Regions from separate parts of the Streptomyces sp. TLI_146 genome, predicted to be linked through region 2. Evidence: predicted binding sites of a transcription regulator. Region 2 holds the regulator's gene; each other region holds the start of a gene.

Region 1 (5,358 bases), 950 kb from region 2:
GATGTGGCCCACCGTGGCCTCCTCGTCGAGCGCCGGCAGCACGACGCTGACCGTGGTGGCGCCGCGGCGCTTGGCGGCCAGGATCACGTCCAGCGGGCGGTCGGCCGCCGACCAGGAACGCCTGCTCAGCCAGCGCTCCACCTCTTCCAACACGGGCCGGAGCCTCCTCTGTGATCCATCTCGCGGTTCGGACGACTATCTCAACCGTCCGGGCCTTCGGTTACAGTCTTGAACAACGCGGATGACCGTCGCATGTCGGGGTCGTCGCGCGAACAAATGCCTGGGTCCTGGACCCAGTGCCACAGCGCTCATCCAGAGGGACTGAGGGAACGGCCCGTTGAAGTCCCGGCAACCCTCCTGCCGACCGCGAGGTCACGGTGGGGAAGGTGCCAATTCCGTCTCATGGCGAAATGCGCCATGGGGAAGATGAGGAGAAAGGGCCTCGCCATCATGGCTGTGCACACCATCGACGACACTGCCAATGCCGCCACCACCGTGAACCTCGGTCCCGCCGTCGCGCTTTCCTGCCGGGAATGCGGCGAGCGGTTCGACCTCGGCCCGATCTTCGCCTGCGCCCTGTGTTTCGGGCCGCTCGAAGTCGCGTACGACCTTCCGACGGGTGACCCCGAGGCGCTGCGCAAGCGTATCGAGGCGGGCCCGGACAACATCTGGCGCTATGCGCCCCTGCTGCCTGTTCCGGCCAATGTGGCTGAAAAGCCCAACCTGAATCCGGGATTCACCAAGCTCGTCAAGGCCGACAATCTCGCCCGTGAGCTGGGCGTCACCGGTGGCCTCTACGTCAAGGACGACTCCGGCAACCCGACGCACTCCTTCAAGGACCGCGTCGTCGCGATCGCCGTCGAGGCCGCCCGCGCCTTCGGCTTCACCACGCTCTCCTGCTCCTCCACCGGCAACCTGGCGGGCGCGGTCGGCGCCGCCGCCGCCCGGGCCGGATTCCGCTCCTGTGTGTTCATCCCGCACGACCTGGAGCAGGGCAAGGTCGTCATGGCCGCGGTGTACGGCGGCGAGCTGGTCGGTATCGAGGGCAACTACGACGACGTCAACCGCTTCTGCTCGGAGCTCATCGGGGACCCGCTCGGCGAGGGCTGGGGCTTCGTGAACGTGAACCTGCGGCCGTACTACGGCGAGGGTTCGAAGACCCTCGCCTACGAGATCTGCGAGCAGCTCGGCTGGCGGCTGCCCGACCAGATCGTCATCCCCATCGCCTCCGGCTCGCAGCTCACGAAGATCGACAAGGGTCTCCAGGAGCTGATCAGGCTGGGGCTGGTCGAGGACAAGCCGTACAAGATCTTCGGAGCCCAGGCGGAGGGCTGCTCCCCGGTCTCCACCGCCTTCAAGGCGGGCCACGACGTCGTCCGGCCGCAGAAGCCGGACACCATCGCCAAGTCGCTGGCCATCGGCAACCCGGCGGACGGCCCGTACGTCCTGGACATCGCCCGGCGCACCGGCGGTGCGGTGGAGGACGTGAACGACGAGCAGGTCGTGGACGCGATCAAGCTGCTCGCCCGGACCGAGGGCATCTTCGCCGAGACGGCGGGCGGCGTGACGGTCGGCGTCACCCGGAAGCTCATCGAAAGCGGGCTGCTCGACCCGGCGCTCACTACTGTCGTCCTCAACACGGGGGACGGCCTCAAGACCCTGGACGCCGTGGCCCCGACGACCGGCCCGACCGCGACGATCCGCCCGAGCCTGGACGCGTTCCGCGACGCGGGCCTCGCCCACTGACCCACCGGCCACGGAAAGGCAGAACCCCATGAGCGTCAACGTCCGCATCCCCACCATTCTCCGTACGTACACCGGCGGCAAGGCCGAAGTCGCGGCCGAGGGCGCCACCCTCGCCGAGGTCATCGCCGACCTGGAGAAGAACCACACCGGGATCGCCGCCCGGGTCCTGGACGACCAGGGCAAGCTGCGCCGGTTCGTCAACGTGTACGTGAACGACGACGACGTCCGCTTCGAGCAGGGCCTGGAGACGGCGACGCCGGACGGCGCGGGCGTCTCGATCATTCCCGCCGTCGCCGGCGGCTGCTGAGCAAAGGCGCCGAACACCGGCGCGCTGCACGCACAGTTACCTGAATTGCCCCCTCCGCAAGCTAAGCGGAGGGGGCAATTCAGTGTGGTTGAGCGCGGTACAGTGGGGAAGTCCCCTTCGTTGTGCGTGCCACGTGCATATGAGAACGCGACGAACCGGCGTCGAGAAGCAGTCAAAGTGTTCGAGCATATTGCTCCTTAAGTGCGCTTTGCCCGGCCCGACTTGCCCCGGAATGCTGAATTTCGCGGCATTCCGCTCTTCACCCCTGCCCGGAATTCTCGTCCGATTGACCTGTTGCAGAGGGCAGTTGGGCAGATACATTCAGCCGCGGTCGACGCGTTCCGGCGCACACCCTCTCCTGTCGGAGGGTGGAGGTCTGACCCGGGTCCGCGAAGTGCGGTCCCGTGCAAGGGCCAGTAATAGGGGAGTTAGGCATGGCTCAGGGCACCGTCAAGTGGTTCAACGCGGAGAAGGGGTACGGCTTCATCGCGGTCGACGGTGGTGCGGATGTTTTCGTCCACTACAGCGCGATCCAGATGGACGGCTACCGCACCCTTGAAGAAGGTCAGCGAGTCGAGTTCGAGATCTCGCAGGGCCAGAAGGGTCCGCAGGCGGACATGGTCAAGCTCGCCGTCTGATCTCGGCGCGATCGGCCACCGACGCATACAGGCCCGTGGGGCCCGCATCCTCTGTAAATGGATGCGGGCCCCACGTGTGTGTCCGGGGCCCGGGAAGCCCGCCCCGGAGGTGGCCGGGACCGGGCCGCGGGGGTGGGACGGCCTTGCACTCTCCTGGGTCGAGTGCTAATCATTGGCGTTAGCACTCTCCGAGTGAGAGTGACAGAACTTGGATCGGGTCAGTGAGGTCCGCAGACCGGGTGGGGCAAGGAACCACAAGGACTGCAGACCGTCCGTCGCGGGCACCGGCACGGTCCACGAAGAACGCCACCCCTGTCCGGGAGGACCACTTCACATGGCCAAGATCATCGCGTTCGACGAGGAGGCACGGCGCGGTCTCGAGCGCGGGATGAACCAGCTCGCCGACGCCGTCAAGGTCACCCTTGGCCCCAAGGGCCGCAACGTCGTCCTCGAGAAGAAGTGGGGCGCCCCCACGATCACCAACGATGGTGTTTCCATCGCCAAGGAGATCGAGCTCGAGGACCCGTACGAGAAGATCGGCGCCGAGCTGGTCAAGGAAGTCGCCAAGAAGACGGACGACGTCGCCGGTGACGGTACGACCACCGCGACCGTGCTCGCCCAGGCGCTGGTGCGCGAGGGCCTGCGCAACGTCGCCGCCGGCGCCAACCCGATGGCTCTGAAGCGCGGCATCGAGAAGGCCGTCGAGGCCGTCTCCGGTGCGCTCCTGGAGCAGGCGAAGGATGTCGAGACCAAGGAGCAGATCGCTTCGACGGCCTCCATCTCCGCCGCCGACACCCAGATCGGCGAGCTCATCGCCGAGGCGATGGACAAGGTCGGCAAGGAAGGCGTCATCACGGTCGAGGAGTCCCAGACCTTCGGTCTGGAGCTCGAGCTCACCGAGGGCATGCGCTTCGACAAGGGCTACATCTCGGCGTACTTCGCGACCGACATGGAGCGCATGGAAGCCGCGCTCGACGACCCGTACATCCTGATCGTCAACTCGAAGATCGGCTCGGTCAAGGACCTGCTGCCGCTCCTCGAGAAGGTCATGCAGTCGGGCAAGCCGCTCCTGATCATCGCCGAGGACGTCGAGGGCGAGGCCCTGTCGACCCTGGTCGTGAACAAGATCCGCGGCACCTTCAAGTCCGTCGCCGTCAAGGCCCCGGGCTTCGGCGACCGCCGCAAGGCGATGCTGAACGACATCGCCATCCTCACCGGCGGCACGGTCATCTCCGAGGAGGTCGGCCTCAAGCTGGAGAACGCGGGTCTCGACCTGCTGGGCCGCGCCCGCAAGGTCGTCATCACCAAGGACGAGACCACGATCGTCGACGGTGCCGGTGACAGCGAGCAGGTCGCCGGTCGCGTCAACCAGATCCGTGCCGAGATCGAGAACTCGGACTCGGACTACGACCGCGAGAAGCTCCAGGAGCGCCTGGCGAAGCTGGCCGGCGGCGTGGCCGTCATCAAGGCCGGCGCCGCCACCGAGGTGGAGCTCAAGGAGCGCAAGCACCGCATCGAGGACGCCGTTCGCAACGCGAAGGCGGCCGTCGAGGAGGGCATCGTCGCCGGTGGTGGCGTGGCCCTGCTCCAGGCCTCCTCGGTCTTCGAGAAGCTGGACCTGTCGGGTGACGAGGCGACCGGCGCCAACGCCGTGAAGCTCGCCCTGGAGGCCCCGCTGAAGCAGATCGCCGTCAACGGTGGTCTCGAGGGTGGCGTCGTCGTCGAGAAGGTGCGCAACCTGGCCGTCGGCCACGGTCTGAACGCCGCGACCGGCGAGTACGTCGACATGATCGCCGAGGGCATCATCGACCCGGCGAAGGTCACGCGCTCCGCGCTGCAGAACGCCGCGTCGATCGCCGCGCTGTTCCTCACCACCGAGGCCGTCATCGCCGACAAGCCGGAGAAGGCCGCCGCGGCCGCTCCGGGCGGCATGCCGGGCGGTGACATGGACTTCTGATCCCCTCCGGGATCAGCGGTTCCAGCACGCTGTACGCCGAGGGCGGCACTCCTGTTCGCAGGGGTGCCGCCCTTCGGCGTGCTCAGGCTCTCCTCGGCAGGCGCCGTCCGTGACCCGGGCCCCGATGACCGCCTGGCCGTCGCCGAACGGGCTGACGGTGAGGTGCATGCAGAACGCCGCGTCCGTACCGGCGCCGGTGATGTCGTACGCCGCCGGGTCCTTGCCGTGGCTGCGCAGCACGAGCGGGTCGACGAACCACTGGGCCGCGCCGGTGTTCTTCATGGCGTCCTCGATGGTTTGCGCGTAGTCGCCGCCGGAGAACGCCAGGGACGGGTCGATGTTGCGCTGGGTCGATCCGTCCAGGTCGCGGGCCGCCTGGTGGGCGGCGTCCCGCAGCTCGCCCTCGCTCCAGTCGCTCTGGTCGTTCACGACGAGGAAGGCGACGGCGACGAAGATCAGGGTGAGGAAGATGAGGGTGAGGCCGAGGGGATTGGCGGGGTTGTAGCGCCAGCGGCCTCCCCAGCCGACCCTGATGAAGACGGGCTCGGGTTCGCGGTCGGACGTGGTCATGACGAGATCGTAAGGCGGGCGCGGCGCCGGGGAGTTGGCGGCGCAGGAGAGTTGCCGGTTCTACGTCAACGCCGAGCGCAGCCGGCCGTTCGCCCGCTCCAGGCGGTGGGTCGCCGTCGCCGCGTCCACGTCCGCGAGGA
Region 2 (5,358 bases):
TACTGCGACTTCAACACGTACACCGCCACCGAGCTGCGCGGCTCCGGCGGCGTCCTGGCGTCCCGGGACAACTACGCGGCCACGCTGATCGACGAGGTCCGGCTGGCCCGGAAGGTGCTCGGGGACGACCCGCGCCCGGTCCGTACGGTCTTCGTGGGCGGCGGCACGCCGACGCTGCTGCCGGCGGCCGACCTGGTGCGCATGCTGTCCGCCGTACGCGAGGAATTCGGCCTGGCGGACGACGCCGAGGTGACGACGGAGGCGAATCCGGAGTCGGTGGACCGGGCGTATCTGGAGGAGCTGCGGGCGGGCGGCTTCAACCGTGTCTCCTTCGGCATGCAGAGCGCGAAGCAGCACGTCCTGAAGATCCTGGACCGTACGCACACGCCGGGCCGCCCCGAGGCGTGCGTCGCCGAGGCGCGGGCGGCGGGCTTCGACCACGTCAACCTCGACCTGATCTACGGTACGCCGGGCGAGACGGACGAGGACTGGCGGGAGTCGCTGGCGGCGGCCGTCGGGGCGGGCCCCGACCACATCTCCGCCTACGCCCTGATCGTCGAGGAGGGCACCCAGCTGGCGCGCCGGATCCGCCGGGGCGAGGTCCCGATGACGGACGACGACGTCCACGCGGACCGCTATCTGATCGCCGACTCGGTGCTGGCGGCCGCGGGCTTCCACTGGTACGAGGTGTCCAACTGGGCCACCACGGAGGCGGGCCGCTGTCTGCACAACGAGCTGTACTGGCGGGGGGCGGACTGGTGGGGGGCCGGGCCGGGGGCGCACTCCCACGTGGGCGGGGTCCGCTGGTGGAACGTGAAGCATCCGGGGGCGTACGCGGCGGCGCTGGCGGCCGGCCGGACGCCGGGCGCGGGCCGCGAGGTCCTGTCCGCCGAGGACCGCCGCGTCGAGCGCATCCTCCTGGAGCTGCGCCTGCGCGACGGCTGCGCGCTGTCGCTCCTGCGCCCGGCGGGGCTCGCGGCGTCGCGCCGCGCGCTGTCGGACGGGCTGCTCGAGCCCGGCCCGTACGGGGAGGGGCGGGCGGTGCTGACGTTGCGGGGGAGGTTGCTGGCGGACGGGGTGGTACGGGACTTGGTGGACTGACTTTTCGGCCCCCTCCCCACCCCTTCCCTAAAGCCCTCTGGCGGGCGGCCGGGGGGCTTTGCCCCCGGGCCCCGTGTTCGTCTGCGGGCCGTCCCCAACTGGTCGCGCAGTTCCTCGCGCCCCTTTTCGGGCCGGTGGCCGGTTGCTCGCGCAGTTCCCCGCGCCCCTAGGGGGTGCGGGTGCGGGCGATGGTGAGTGCGAGGGCGAAGCCGAGCATTTCAGGGGCGCGGGGAACTGCGCGACCAGCCATCTACGGTCCGCAGACGAACACCGCAGGGTCCGGGGGCGTAGCCCCCGGGGGAGCCAGCCCAGCCCACCACCCACCCCCGGAGGGTTCAGGGAAGGGGCGGGGTGGGGGACGTCACGAAGTCGATCAGCTCCTCCACCCGGCCCAGCAGCTCCGGCTCCAGGTCCCGATACGACCGCACACCCGACAGAATCCGCTGCCACGCCGCCCCCGTGTTGGGGGGCCAGCCCAGCGCCCGGCACACCCCCGTCTTCCAGTCCTCCCCCCGCGGCACCACCGGCCACCCCCCGATCCCCACGGACGCCGGCTTCACCGCCTCCCACACATCGATGTACGGATGCCCCGCCACCAGCACATCCGCGCCCGTGACCGCCGCCGCGATCCGGGACTCCTTGGAGCCGGGCACCAGGTGGTCGACCAGGACGCCGAGGCGCGCGTCGGGACCGGGCGCGAAGTCCGCGACGATCGCGGGGAGGTCGTCGATGCCGGAGAGGTATTCGACGACGACCCCCTCGATCCGCAGGTCGTCGCCCCACACCTTCTCCACCAGCTCCGCGTCGTGGCGCCCCTCCACATAGATGCGCCCCGCGCGCGCCACCCGCGCCCGCGCCCCCGGCACCGCCACGGAGCCGGACGCCGTACGCGCCGGGCGCGAGGGCGCGGGTGCCGGCGGGCGTACCAGCGTGACGACCTTCCCCTCAAGGAGGAACCCCCGGGCCGCCAGCGGGAACACCCGCTGTTTGCCGAAGCGGTCCTCCAGCGTCACCGTCCCCGCCTCACAGCGGAGCACCGCCCCGCAGAACCCGGTCGTCACCTCCTCGACGACGAGGTCGAGCTCGGCGGGCACCTCGGGGGCCGGGGTCCCCTTCTTCCAGGGCGGGGTCAGATCCGGGCTGTAGCTGCGCATTCGGATGAGAATACGGGCGGTTCATGTGGCCATATGGGTGTACGGCGCTACGACACGCCGAATTCCGCCGCGAGTTGGGCCCGCTGCGCCCGTACGAAGGCCGCGTCCACCACCGCCCCGTGCCCCGGCACGTACACCGCGTCCTCGCCGCCCAGGTCGAGCAGCCGGTCGAGCGCGGCGGGCCAGCGGGTGCGGACCGCGTCCGGGCCCGCCTGCGGCTCGCCGGACTCCTCGACCAGGTCGCCGCAGAAGACGATCTCGGGGGAGCCGGCGGAGCCCGGGACCAGGACCGCCAGGTCGTGGCCCGAGTGGCCGGGGCCCACGTTCGCGAGCAGCACCTGCCGCCCGCCGAGCTCCAGTGTCCATTCGCCCGTCACGAAGTGGTGCGGGCGCACCAGCAGGTCCGCGGCCTCGGCGGCCTGCGCGGCCGGTACCCCGTGGGTGATGGCGTCGACGCGCAGGGCGTCGCCGTCGAGCACCCGGTCGATGCCCACCGCTCCGTACACCTCCGCCCCGGAGAACGCGGCCGTGCCGAGCACATGGTCGAAGTGCGGATGGCTGAGTGCGATGTGCGTCACCCGGCGCCCGAGCAGCGCCTGCGCCTGGGCCCGCAGCTCGGCGCCCTCGCGCAGGGTCGACCCCGTGTCGTACAGCAGGACCGCGTCGTCGCCCACGACCAGCCCCGCCGTCGCGTCCCACCCGGGAAGGCGGCGGCGGCCCACGCCGTCGCCGAGCCGCTCCCAGCCGAACTCTTCCCATCTGACGTCCATGACGTGACGCTATCCCGGGCGGTCGGGGGCGGCGCCCGGCCGCGCCGCTCCACCGCGCCGCGAGCGTCACGGGCGGCCGCCCTTGCTAGGGGTGTACCGGTCGGCCGTACACTGGCCGGGGGATTGCTGGCACTCGAACGCACAGAGTGCCAGGCAGAGCGCCTAGGGACGACAGCTGGAGGTGTGCGCGGTGCTCAGTGAACGCAGACTTGAGGTCCTGCGCGCCATCGTCCAGGACTACGTCGGGACCGAGGAGCCGGTGGGTTCGAAGGCCCTGACGGAGCGGCACGCGCTGGGCGTCTCGCCGGCGACCGTGCGCAACGACATGGCGGTCCTGGAGGAGGAGGGCTTCATCGCCCAGCCCCACACCAGTGCCGGACGCATTCCGACCGACAAGGGCTACCGGCTGTTCGTCGACCGGCTCGCGGGCGTCAAGCCGCTGTCGTCGCCGGAGCGGCGGGCCATCCAGAACTTCCTGGACGGGGCCGTCGACCTGGACGACGTGGTGGCGCGGACCGTGCGGCTGCTCGCGCAGCTGACCCGGCAGGTCGCCGTCGTGCAGTACCCGTCGCTGACGCGGTCCACCGTGCGGCACGTGGAACTGCTGTCGCTGGCCCCGGCCAGGCTGATGCTGGTGCTCATCACGGACACCGGGCGGGTCGAGCAGCGGCTGGTCGACTGCCCGGCGCCGTTCGGCGAGACCTCGCTGGCGGACCTGCGGGCCCGGCTCAACAGCCGGGTGGTGGGGCGCCGCTTCGCGGACGTCCCGCAGCTGGTGCAGGACCTGCCGGAGTCCTTCGAACCGGAGGACCGAGGAACCGTTTCGACGGTGCTCGCCACTTTGCTCGAAACCCTGGTCGAGGAGACCGAGGAGCGGCTGATGATCGGCGGAACCGCCAATCTCACCCGCTTCGGGCACGACTTTCCCCTGACCATCCGGCCGGTGCTGGAGGCGCTGGAGGAGCAAGTGGTGCTCCTCAAGCTGCTCGGCGAGGCCAAGGAATCGGGCATGACCGTACGAATCGGGCATGAGAACGCCCATGAGGGGCTGAACTCCACGTCCGTCGTCTCGGTCGGCTACGGTTCGGGCGGCGAGGCCGTCGCAAAACTCGGCGTGGTCGGACCGACCCGCATGGATTACCCCGGAACGATGGGAGCGGTACGCGCAGTGGCACGTTACGTCGGACAGATCCTGGCGGAGTCGTAAGTGGCCACGGACTACTACGCCGTACTGGGCGTACGCCGCGACGCATCGCAGGACGAGATCAAGAAGGCGTTCCGGCGCCTGGCACGTGAACTCCACCCGGATGTGAATCCGGACCCGAAGACGCAGGAGCGCTTCAAGGAGATCAACGCCGCCTACGAGGTCCTCTCGGACCCGCAGAAGAAGCAGGTCTACGACCTCGGCGGCGACCCCCTGTCGTCCTCCGGCGGCGGTGGCGCGGGCGGCTTCGGCGCGGGCGGCTTCGGGAACTTCTCGGACATCATGGACGCGTTCTTCGGCAACGCGGCGCAGCGCGGCCCGCGCTCGCGCACCCGCCGGGGCCAGGACGCCATGATCCGCCTGGAGATCGACCTCAACGAGGCGGCCTTCGGTACGACCAAGGAGATCCAGGTCGACACCGCGGTGGTGTGCACGACCTGCTCCGGCGAGGGCGCCGCCCCCGGCACCTCGGCGCAGACGTGTGACATGTGCCGCGGCCGCGGTGAGGTGTCGCAGGTCACCCGGTCCTTCCTGGGCCAGGTCATGACCTCCCGCCCCTGCCCCCAGTGCCAGGGCTTCGGGACCGTCGTGCCCACGCCGTGCCCGGAGTGCGCCGGCGACGGCCGCATCCGCTCGCGCCGCACGCTCACGGTCAAGATCCCGGCCGGTGTCGACAACGGCACCCGGATCCAGCTCGCGGGCGAGGGCGAGGTCGGCCCCGGCGGCGGCCCCGCCGGTGACCTGTACGTGGAGATCCACGAGCTCAACCACGACGTCTTCCAGCGCCGCGGCGACGATCTGCACTGCACGGTGACGATCCCGATGACGGCGGCGTCGCTGGGCACCAAGGTGCCGCTGCAGACGCTGGACGGCATGGAGGAGGTGGACATCCGCCCGGGTACCCAGTCGGGCCAGTCCATCCCGCTGCACGGGCGCGGTGTGACGCATCTGCGCGGCGGCGGCCGGGGCGACCTGATCGTCCACGTCGAGGTCACCACGCCGACGAAGCTGGACCCCCAGCAGGAGGACCTGCTCCGCCAGCTGGCCAAGCTGCGCGGCGAGGAGCGGCCGCTCGGGCAGTTCCAGCCGGGGCAGCAGGGGCTGTTCTCCCGCCTGAAGGACGCGTTCA
Region 3 (5,358 bases), 2.0 Mb from region 2:
CGCCGCGAAGAAGTGGAAGCTGGCCAAGGTGCCGCTGGCCGCGCCCGCGCCGCCCGCCGTCAAACCGAAGATCACCAACCGGCCCGGGTTCGAGACGGACGGGGGCGACGCGCTGCCGCCCGTCTTCACGACCGTGCCGACCAAGGACCGGATCGTCTTCCTCACCATCGACGACGGGGCCGAGAAGGATCCCGCGCTGCTGAAGATGATGCGGGAACTGCGCATCCCGTACAGCGCATTCCTCAGCGACTACCTCGTCCGCACGGACTACCCGTACTTCAAGCGGATGCAGGGTCTTGGCGTCACGCTCAACAACCACACGCTGAACCACCGCTATATGCCCGGGCTCTCCTACGAGGAGCAGCGGCACGAGATCTGCGACCAGCAGGACAAGATCGAGAAGTGGGCGGGGAAGCGGCCCCGGCTGTTCCGGCCGCCGTACGGCAACTACAACGAGGACACCCTGCGCGCGGCCCAGTCGTGCGGGGTCAAGGCGGTGCCGCTGTGGGCGGCGGAGGCGTTCCCCGACCACATGGAGTGGCGCGAGTGGGACCGGGATCTGCACCCCGGGGACATCGTGCTCACGCACTTCCGGGGGCCGGGGGACTGGAAGGGGACGATGCCGGACATGATCCGGCAGGTGATGAAGGTGATCACGGACAAGGGGTATGCGGTGGCTCGGCTGGAGGACTACGTCTGAGGCGGTGGCCGGGCGGGGTGGGGGCGAGGGTGGGTTTCCCGGGGGTTGCGGCCCCGGCCCCCGGACGTCGTTCGTCTGCGGACCGTAGATGGCTGGTCGCGCAGTTCCCCGCGCCCCTGAAAATGCCGCTGCGCGGCAATCCCCCGGGCGCCCCGAAGAGGCGCATCCAGGGGCGCGGGGAACTGCGCGACCGGTTGGGGACGGCCCGCAGACAAAGACCGGGCATCACCACCCCGCCCGCCGCCCCGCCGCGTCGCTCACCCGGATCAGCAACGCCACCATCACCCAGTTCGCCACCAGCGACGAACCCCCCTTCGCCAGGAACGGGAGGGCCTTGCCCGTGAGGGGGATCAGGCCCGTCACGCCGCCGACCACCACGAACACCTGGAGGGCCAGCGCCGCCGCCAGCCCCGTGGCCAGGAGTTTGCCGAACGCGTCGTGGGCCGCCAGGGCCGTCCGCAGGCCCCGCTGGGCCAGCAGGCCGTACAGCAGGAGCACCGCCATCACCCCGGCCATGCCCAGCTCCTCCCCGACCGTCGTCAGGATGAAGTCGCTGCGGCCCGCGAAGCCGACCAGCTCGGGGTGGCCCTCGCCCAGGCCAGTCCCGGTCATCCCGCCGCTGCCGAAGCTGAAGAGGCCCTGCGCCAGCTGGTCGGAGACCAGGCCAGGCGGGCGCCTGTCCGGTGGCAGGAAGACGTCGAAGGGGTGCAGCCAGGCCACGATCCGGCCCTTGACGTGCGGCTCGGTCGAGCCGACCACGTACGCCCCGACCGCCGCCATCAGCACCCCGCACACGATCCAGCTGGTGCGCTCGGTCGCCACGTACAGCATGACCACGAAGAGGCCGAAGAAGATCAGCGACGTACCCAGGTCGCGTTCGAAGACCAGCACCAGCAGGCTCAGCACCCAGATCGCCACCAGCGGCGCCATCTGGCGGCCCGGCGGCAGCCGGACGCCCAGGACCTTGCGGCCGGTGAGCGCCAGCGAGTCGCGGTGGACCACCAGATAGCCCGCGAAGAACACCGTGATCATGATCTTCACGAACTCGCCGGGCTGGAGCGAGAACGGGCCCAGATAGACCCAGCGCTTGGCGCCGTACGTGTCCGCCCCGAAGAACGACGGGGCCATCAGCAGCACGAGCGCCACCGCCATCGAGACGTAGATGTAGCGCTGGAGGCGGCGGTGGTCGCGCAGCAGCGCCACCGTCAGCAGACAGCCCGTCAGCCCGATCACCGTCCACACCAGCTGTCCCGACGCGGTGGGCGCCGACTTGAACGCCTTCGCGTACGCCGGGTCGAGCCTGTACAGCAGCACCAGGCCGAGCCCGGACAGGAGCACCGCCAGCGGCAGGATCAGCGGGTCCGCGTACGCCGCGAACCTGCGTACGGTCAGATGCCCGGCCAGCGCGATCAGCGTCATGCTCACCGCGAACTCGGCGGTGGCGCGCGGGATCGTGCCGGTCAGCGCCGCCGAGACACAGGCGTGGCCGCCGACCGTGACGACCACGACCAGCGCGAGCAGCAGCGCCTCGGTGCGGCGGCGCGCGGACGCGAGCGCCCGCCCCGGCTCCGCCTCGGCGTCCGGGCCCCCGCTGTCGCCGTCCGTACGGGAGCCCGCTCCCGTATCCGTACGCATCGTCCTCATCGGCCCGACATTAGGGAGCCTTTCGCCCGGATGGCGAGGGTTCTCCCGAAGAAGCCGTGTCGTGAAGTCCACAGGTGTGCGGACGAACCGGGCAGGTGGATTCTTCGTCGGCGGGGGGCCCGCGGGGCCGCTCACCACCGTCGGAATTCGGCCGCCACGGCCTGCAGCTTGGCACTCCGCTTGACCGAGTGCTAATCGCCGCCCTAGTCTCGGCTCTGGCACTCCCCACCGGAGAGTGCCAACACAGCGACGGGCAGGTCCGGCACCCGCGACGACGGATCCACCTGGTCGCCACCCAAACAGTTAACCCCGTGAGATCTCCGAAGGGGGAGACCGGACCGTGACGACCGCCAGCTCCAAGGTTGCCATCAAGCCGCTCGAGGACCGCATTGTGGTCCAGCCGCTCGACGCCGAGCAGACCACGGCCTCCGGCCTGGTCATTCCGGACACCGCCAAGGAGAAGCCCCAGGAGGGCGTCGTCCTGGCCGTGGGCCCGGGCCGGGTCGAGGACGGCAAGCGCGTCGAGCTCGACGTCGCCGTCGGTGACGTCGTGCTCTACAGCAAGTACGGCGGCACCGAGGTGAAGTACAACGGCGAGGAGTACCTCGTCCTCTCGGCTCGCGACGTGCTCGCGATCATCGAGAAGTAATTCATCTCGAAGCGAATGCTTCTGAGCTGCGCCCCTGGCCACCCCGCTGACAGCCGGGCGGCGAGGGGCGCAGTTTTCGTAACCCCGAGTTTCCGAGAGGGCTGAACCGCTCCCATGGCGAAGATCCTGAAGTTCGACGAGGACGCCCGTCGCGCCCTTGAGCGCGGCGTCAACAAGCTTGCCGACACGGTGAAGGTGACGATCGGCCCCAAGGGCCGCAACGTCGTCATCGACAAGAAGTTCGGCGCCCCCACCATCACCAACGACGGTGTCACGATCGCCCGCGAGGTCGAGCTCGACGACCCGTACGAGAACCTGGGCGCCCAGCTCGTGAAGGAGGTGGCGACCAAGACCAACGACATCGCGGGTGACGGCACCACCACCGCCACCGTGCTGGCCCAGGCGCTGGTCCGCGAGGGCCTGCGCAACGTCGCCGCGGGTGCCTCCCCGGCCGCCCTGAAGAAGGGTATCGACGCCGCGGTCAAGGCCGTGTCCGCCGAGCTCCTCGAGACCGCCCGTCCGATCGACGACAAGTCCGACATCGCCGCCGTGGCCGCGCTCTCCGCGCAGGACACCCAGGTCGGCGAGCTCATCGCCGAGGCGATGGACAAGGTCGGCAAGGACGGTGTCATCACCGTCGAGGAGTCCAACACCTTCGGCCTGGAGCTGGAGTTCACCGAGGGCATGGCCTTCGACAAGGGCTACCTCTCGCCGTACATGGTCTCCGACCAGGAGCGTATGGAGGCCGTCCTCGACGACCCGTACATCCTGATCAACCAGGGCAAGATCTCATCGATCCAGGACCTGCTGCCGCTCCTTGAGAAGGTCATCCAGGCCGGCGCCTCCAAGCCGCTCCTGATCATCGCCGAGGACGTCGAGGGCGAGGCCCTGTCGACCCTGGTCGTCAACAAGATCCGCGGCACGTTCAACGCCGTGGCCGTCAAGGCCCCGGGCTTCGGCGACCGCCGCAAGGCGATGCTCCAGGACATGGCCACCCTCACCGGTGCCACCGTCATCGCCGAGGAGGTCGGCCTCAAGCTCGACCAGGCCGGTCTGGACGTGCTGGGCTCGGCCCGCCGCGTCACGATCACCAAGGACGACACGACCATCGTCGACGGTGGCGGCAACCACGAGGACGTCGTCGGCCGCGTCGCGCAGATCAAGGCCGAGATCGAGTCCACGGACTCCGACTGGGACCGCGAGAAGCTCCAGGAGCGCCTCGCGAAGCTGGCCGGCGGCGTGTGCGTGATCAAGGTCGGCGCCGCCACCGAGGTGGAGCTGAAGGAGAAGAAGCACCGTCTGGAGGACGCCATCTCCGCGACCCGCGCCGCGGTCGAGGAGGGCATCGTCTCCGGTGGTGGCTCCGCGCTCGTCCACGCCGTCAAGGTCCTGGAGGGCAACCTCGGCCTGGCCGGCGACGAGGCCACGGGTGTCGCGGTCGTCCGCCGCGCCGCCGTCGAGCCGCTGCGCTGGATCGCCGAGAACGCCGGTCTCGAGGGCTACGTCATCACCTCGAAGGTGGCGGAGCTGGAGAAGGGCAACGGCTTCAACGCCGCCACCGGTGAGTACGGCGACCTGGTCAAGGCCGGCGTCATCGACCCGGTCAAGGTGACGCGCTCCGCCCTGGAGAACGCCGCCTCCATCGCCTCCCTGCTGCTCACGACCGAGACCCTGGTCGTCGAGAAGCCGGCCGAGGAAGAGGGCGACGCCGGTCACGGCCACGGTCACGGCCACAGCCACTGACCTGGTGTGATGCGCTGACGCCCCGCGTCGGCTGATGTCGTACGACGTGTGAGGGCCCCTGTCCGCCGCTATCGGCGGACAGGGGCCTTCGCCGTGCCCGCCCGGGGTCAGCCGAGCGCGCCGAGCTGCTTCATCAGGCCCAGCGCGTCCTCGTGCCACCAGCCCTCCTGGATCCTGCCGTCCTTGCAGCGGAAGACCGTGGTGCCGGTCATGGTGCACACCTTGCCGGTGGGGGCGATGCCCATGAAGTCGCCCTTGTGGGTGCCCGTCCAGGTCCACAGGGTGACCACGTCGTCGCCCTCGCAGATCTGCCGGTCGAGCGAGAAGGTGAACTCGAACGCGTTCCGCCACGAGCTCACGTCCTGGCGGATGACGTCGGCCCCGACGACGGTCTCCTCGTCCTTGATGATGTCGTGGTCGGCGTAGTCGGCCGCGAACACCTCGTCGATGGCGTTGAGGTTGCCCCCGACGGCGATCTCGTGGAAGAACCGGCGGACAGTTGCGGCGTTCAACTGCTCGTCGCGGACCACATCGAGGTCGGTGAAGGTGGGCATGCCGTCGCAGAGAGCCACCATCTCCTCGAAGATACGGTTCGTCTCCGGGAGCTTGGAGTTCGCCATGG

Evidence for each region. The regulator HrcA, encoded in region 2, represses chaperone genes, less so after heat shock. The targets are predictions, from matches to a motif close to TTNGCACTCNGNNNNNCNGAGTGCNAA.
Region 1: groL (chaperonin GroEL) is a predicted target of HrcA. The motif match lies at 2,834-2,860, and genes of this name have one in related genera.
Region 3: groES (co-chaperone GroES) is a predicted target of HrcA. The motif match lies at 2,513-2,539, and genes of this name have one in related genera.

Annotation. Positions count from the first base shown of each region.
Region 1 is NZ_PJMX01000001.1:4,420,819-4,426,176, reverse strand. It holds gene BX283_RS19785 (glucosyl-3-phosphoglycerate synthase) at 1-153, opposite strand, end outside; SAM riboswitch class I at 306-433, shown strand; gene thrC (threonine synthase) at 451-1,746, shown strand; gene BX283_RS19775 (MoaD/ThiS family protein) at 1,775-2,053, shown strand; gene BX283_RS19770 (cold-shock protein) at 2,488-2,691, shown strand; gene groL (chaperonin GroEL) at 3,026-4,648, shown strand; gene BX283_RS19760 (hypothetical protein) at 4,661-5,218, opposite strand; gene murQ (N-acetylmuramic acid 6-phosphate etherase) at 5,279-5,358, opposite strand, start outside.
Region 2 is NZ_PJMX01000001.1:3,471,211-3,476,568, reverse strand. It holds gene hemW (radical SAM family heme chaperone HemW) at 1-1,101, shown strand, start outside; gene BX283_RS15835 (DUF3097 domain-containing protein) at 1,437-2,255, opposite strand; gene BX283_RS15830 (MBL fold metallo-hydrolase) at 2,303-3,025, opposite strand; gene hrcA (heat-inducible transcriptional repressor HrcA) at 3,216-4,232, shown strand; gene dnaJ (molecular chaperone DnaJ) at 4,233-5,358, shown strand, end outside.
Region 3 is NZ_PJMX01000001.1:5,429,578-5,434,935, forward strand. It holds gene BX283_RS24440 (polysaccharide deacetylase family protein) at 1-700, shown strand, start outside; gene BX283_RS24445 (FtsW/RodA/SpoVE family cell cycle protein) at 926-2,344, opposite strand; gene groES (co-chaperone GroES) at 2,685-2,993, shown strand; gene groL (chaperonin GroEL) at 3,108-4,736, shown strand; gene BX283_RS24460 (ester cyclase) at 4,844-5,358, opposite strand, start outside.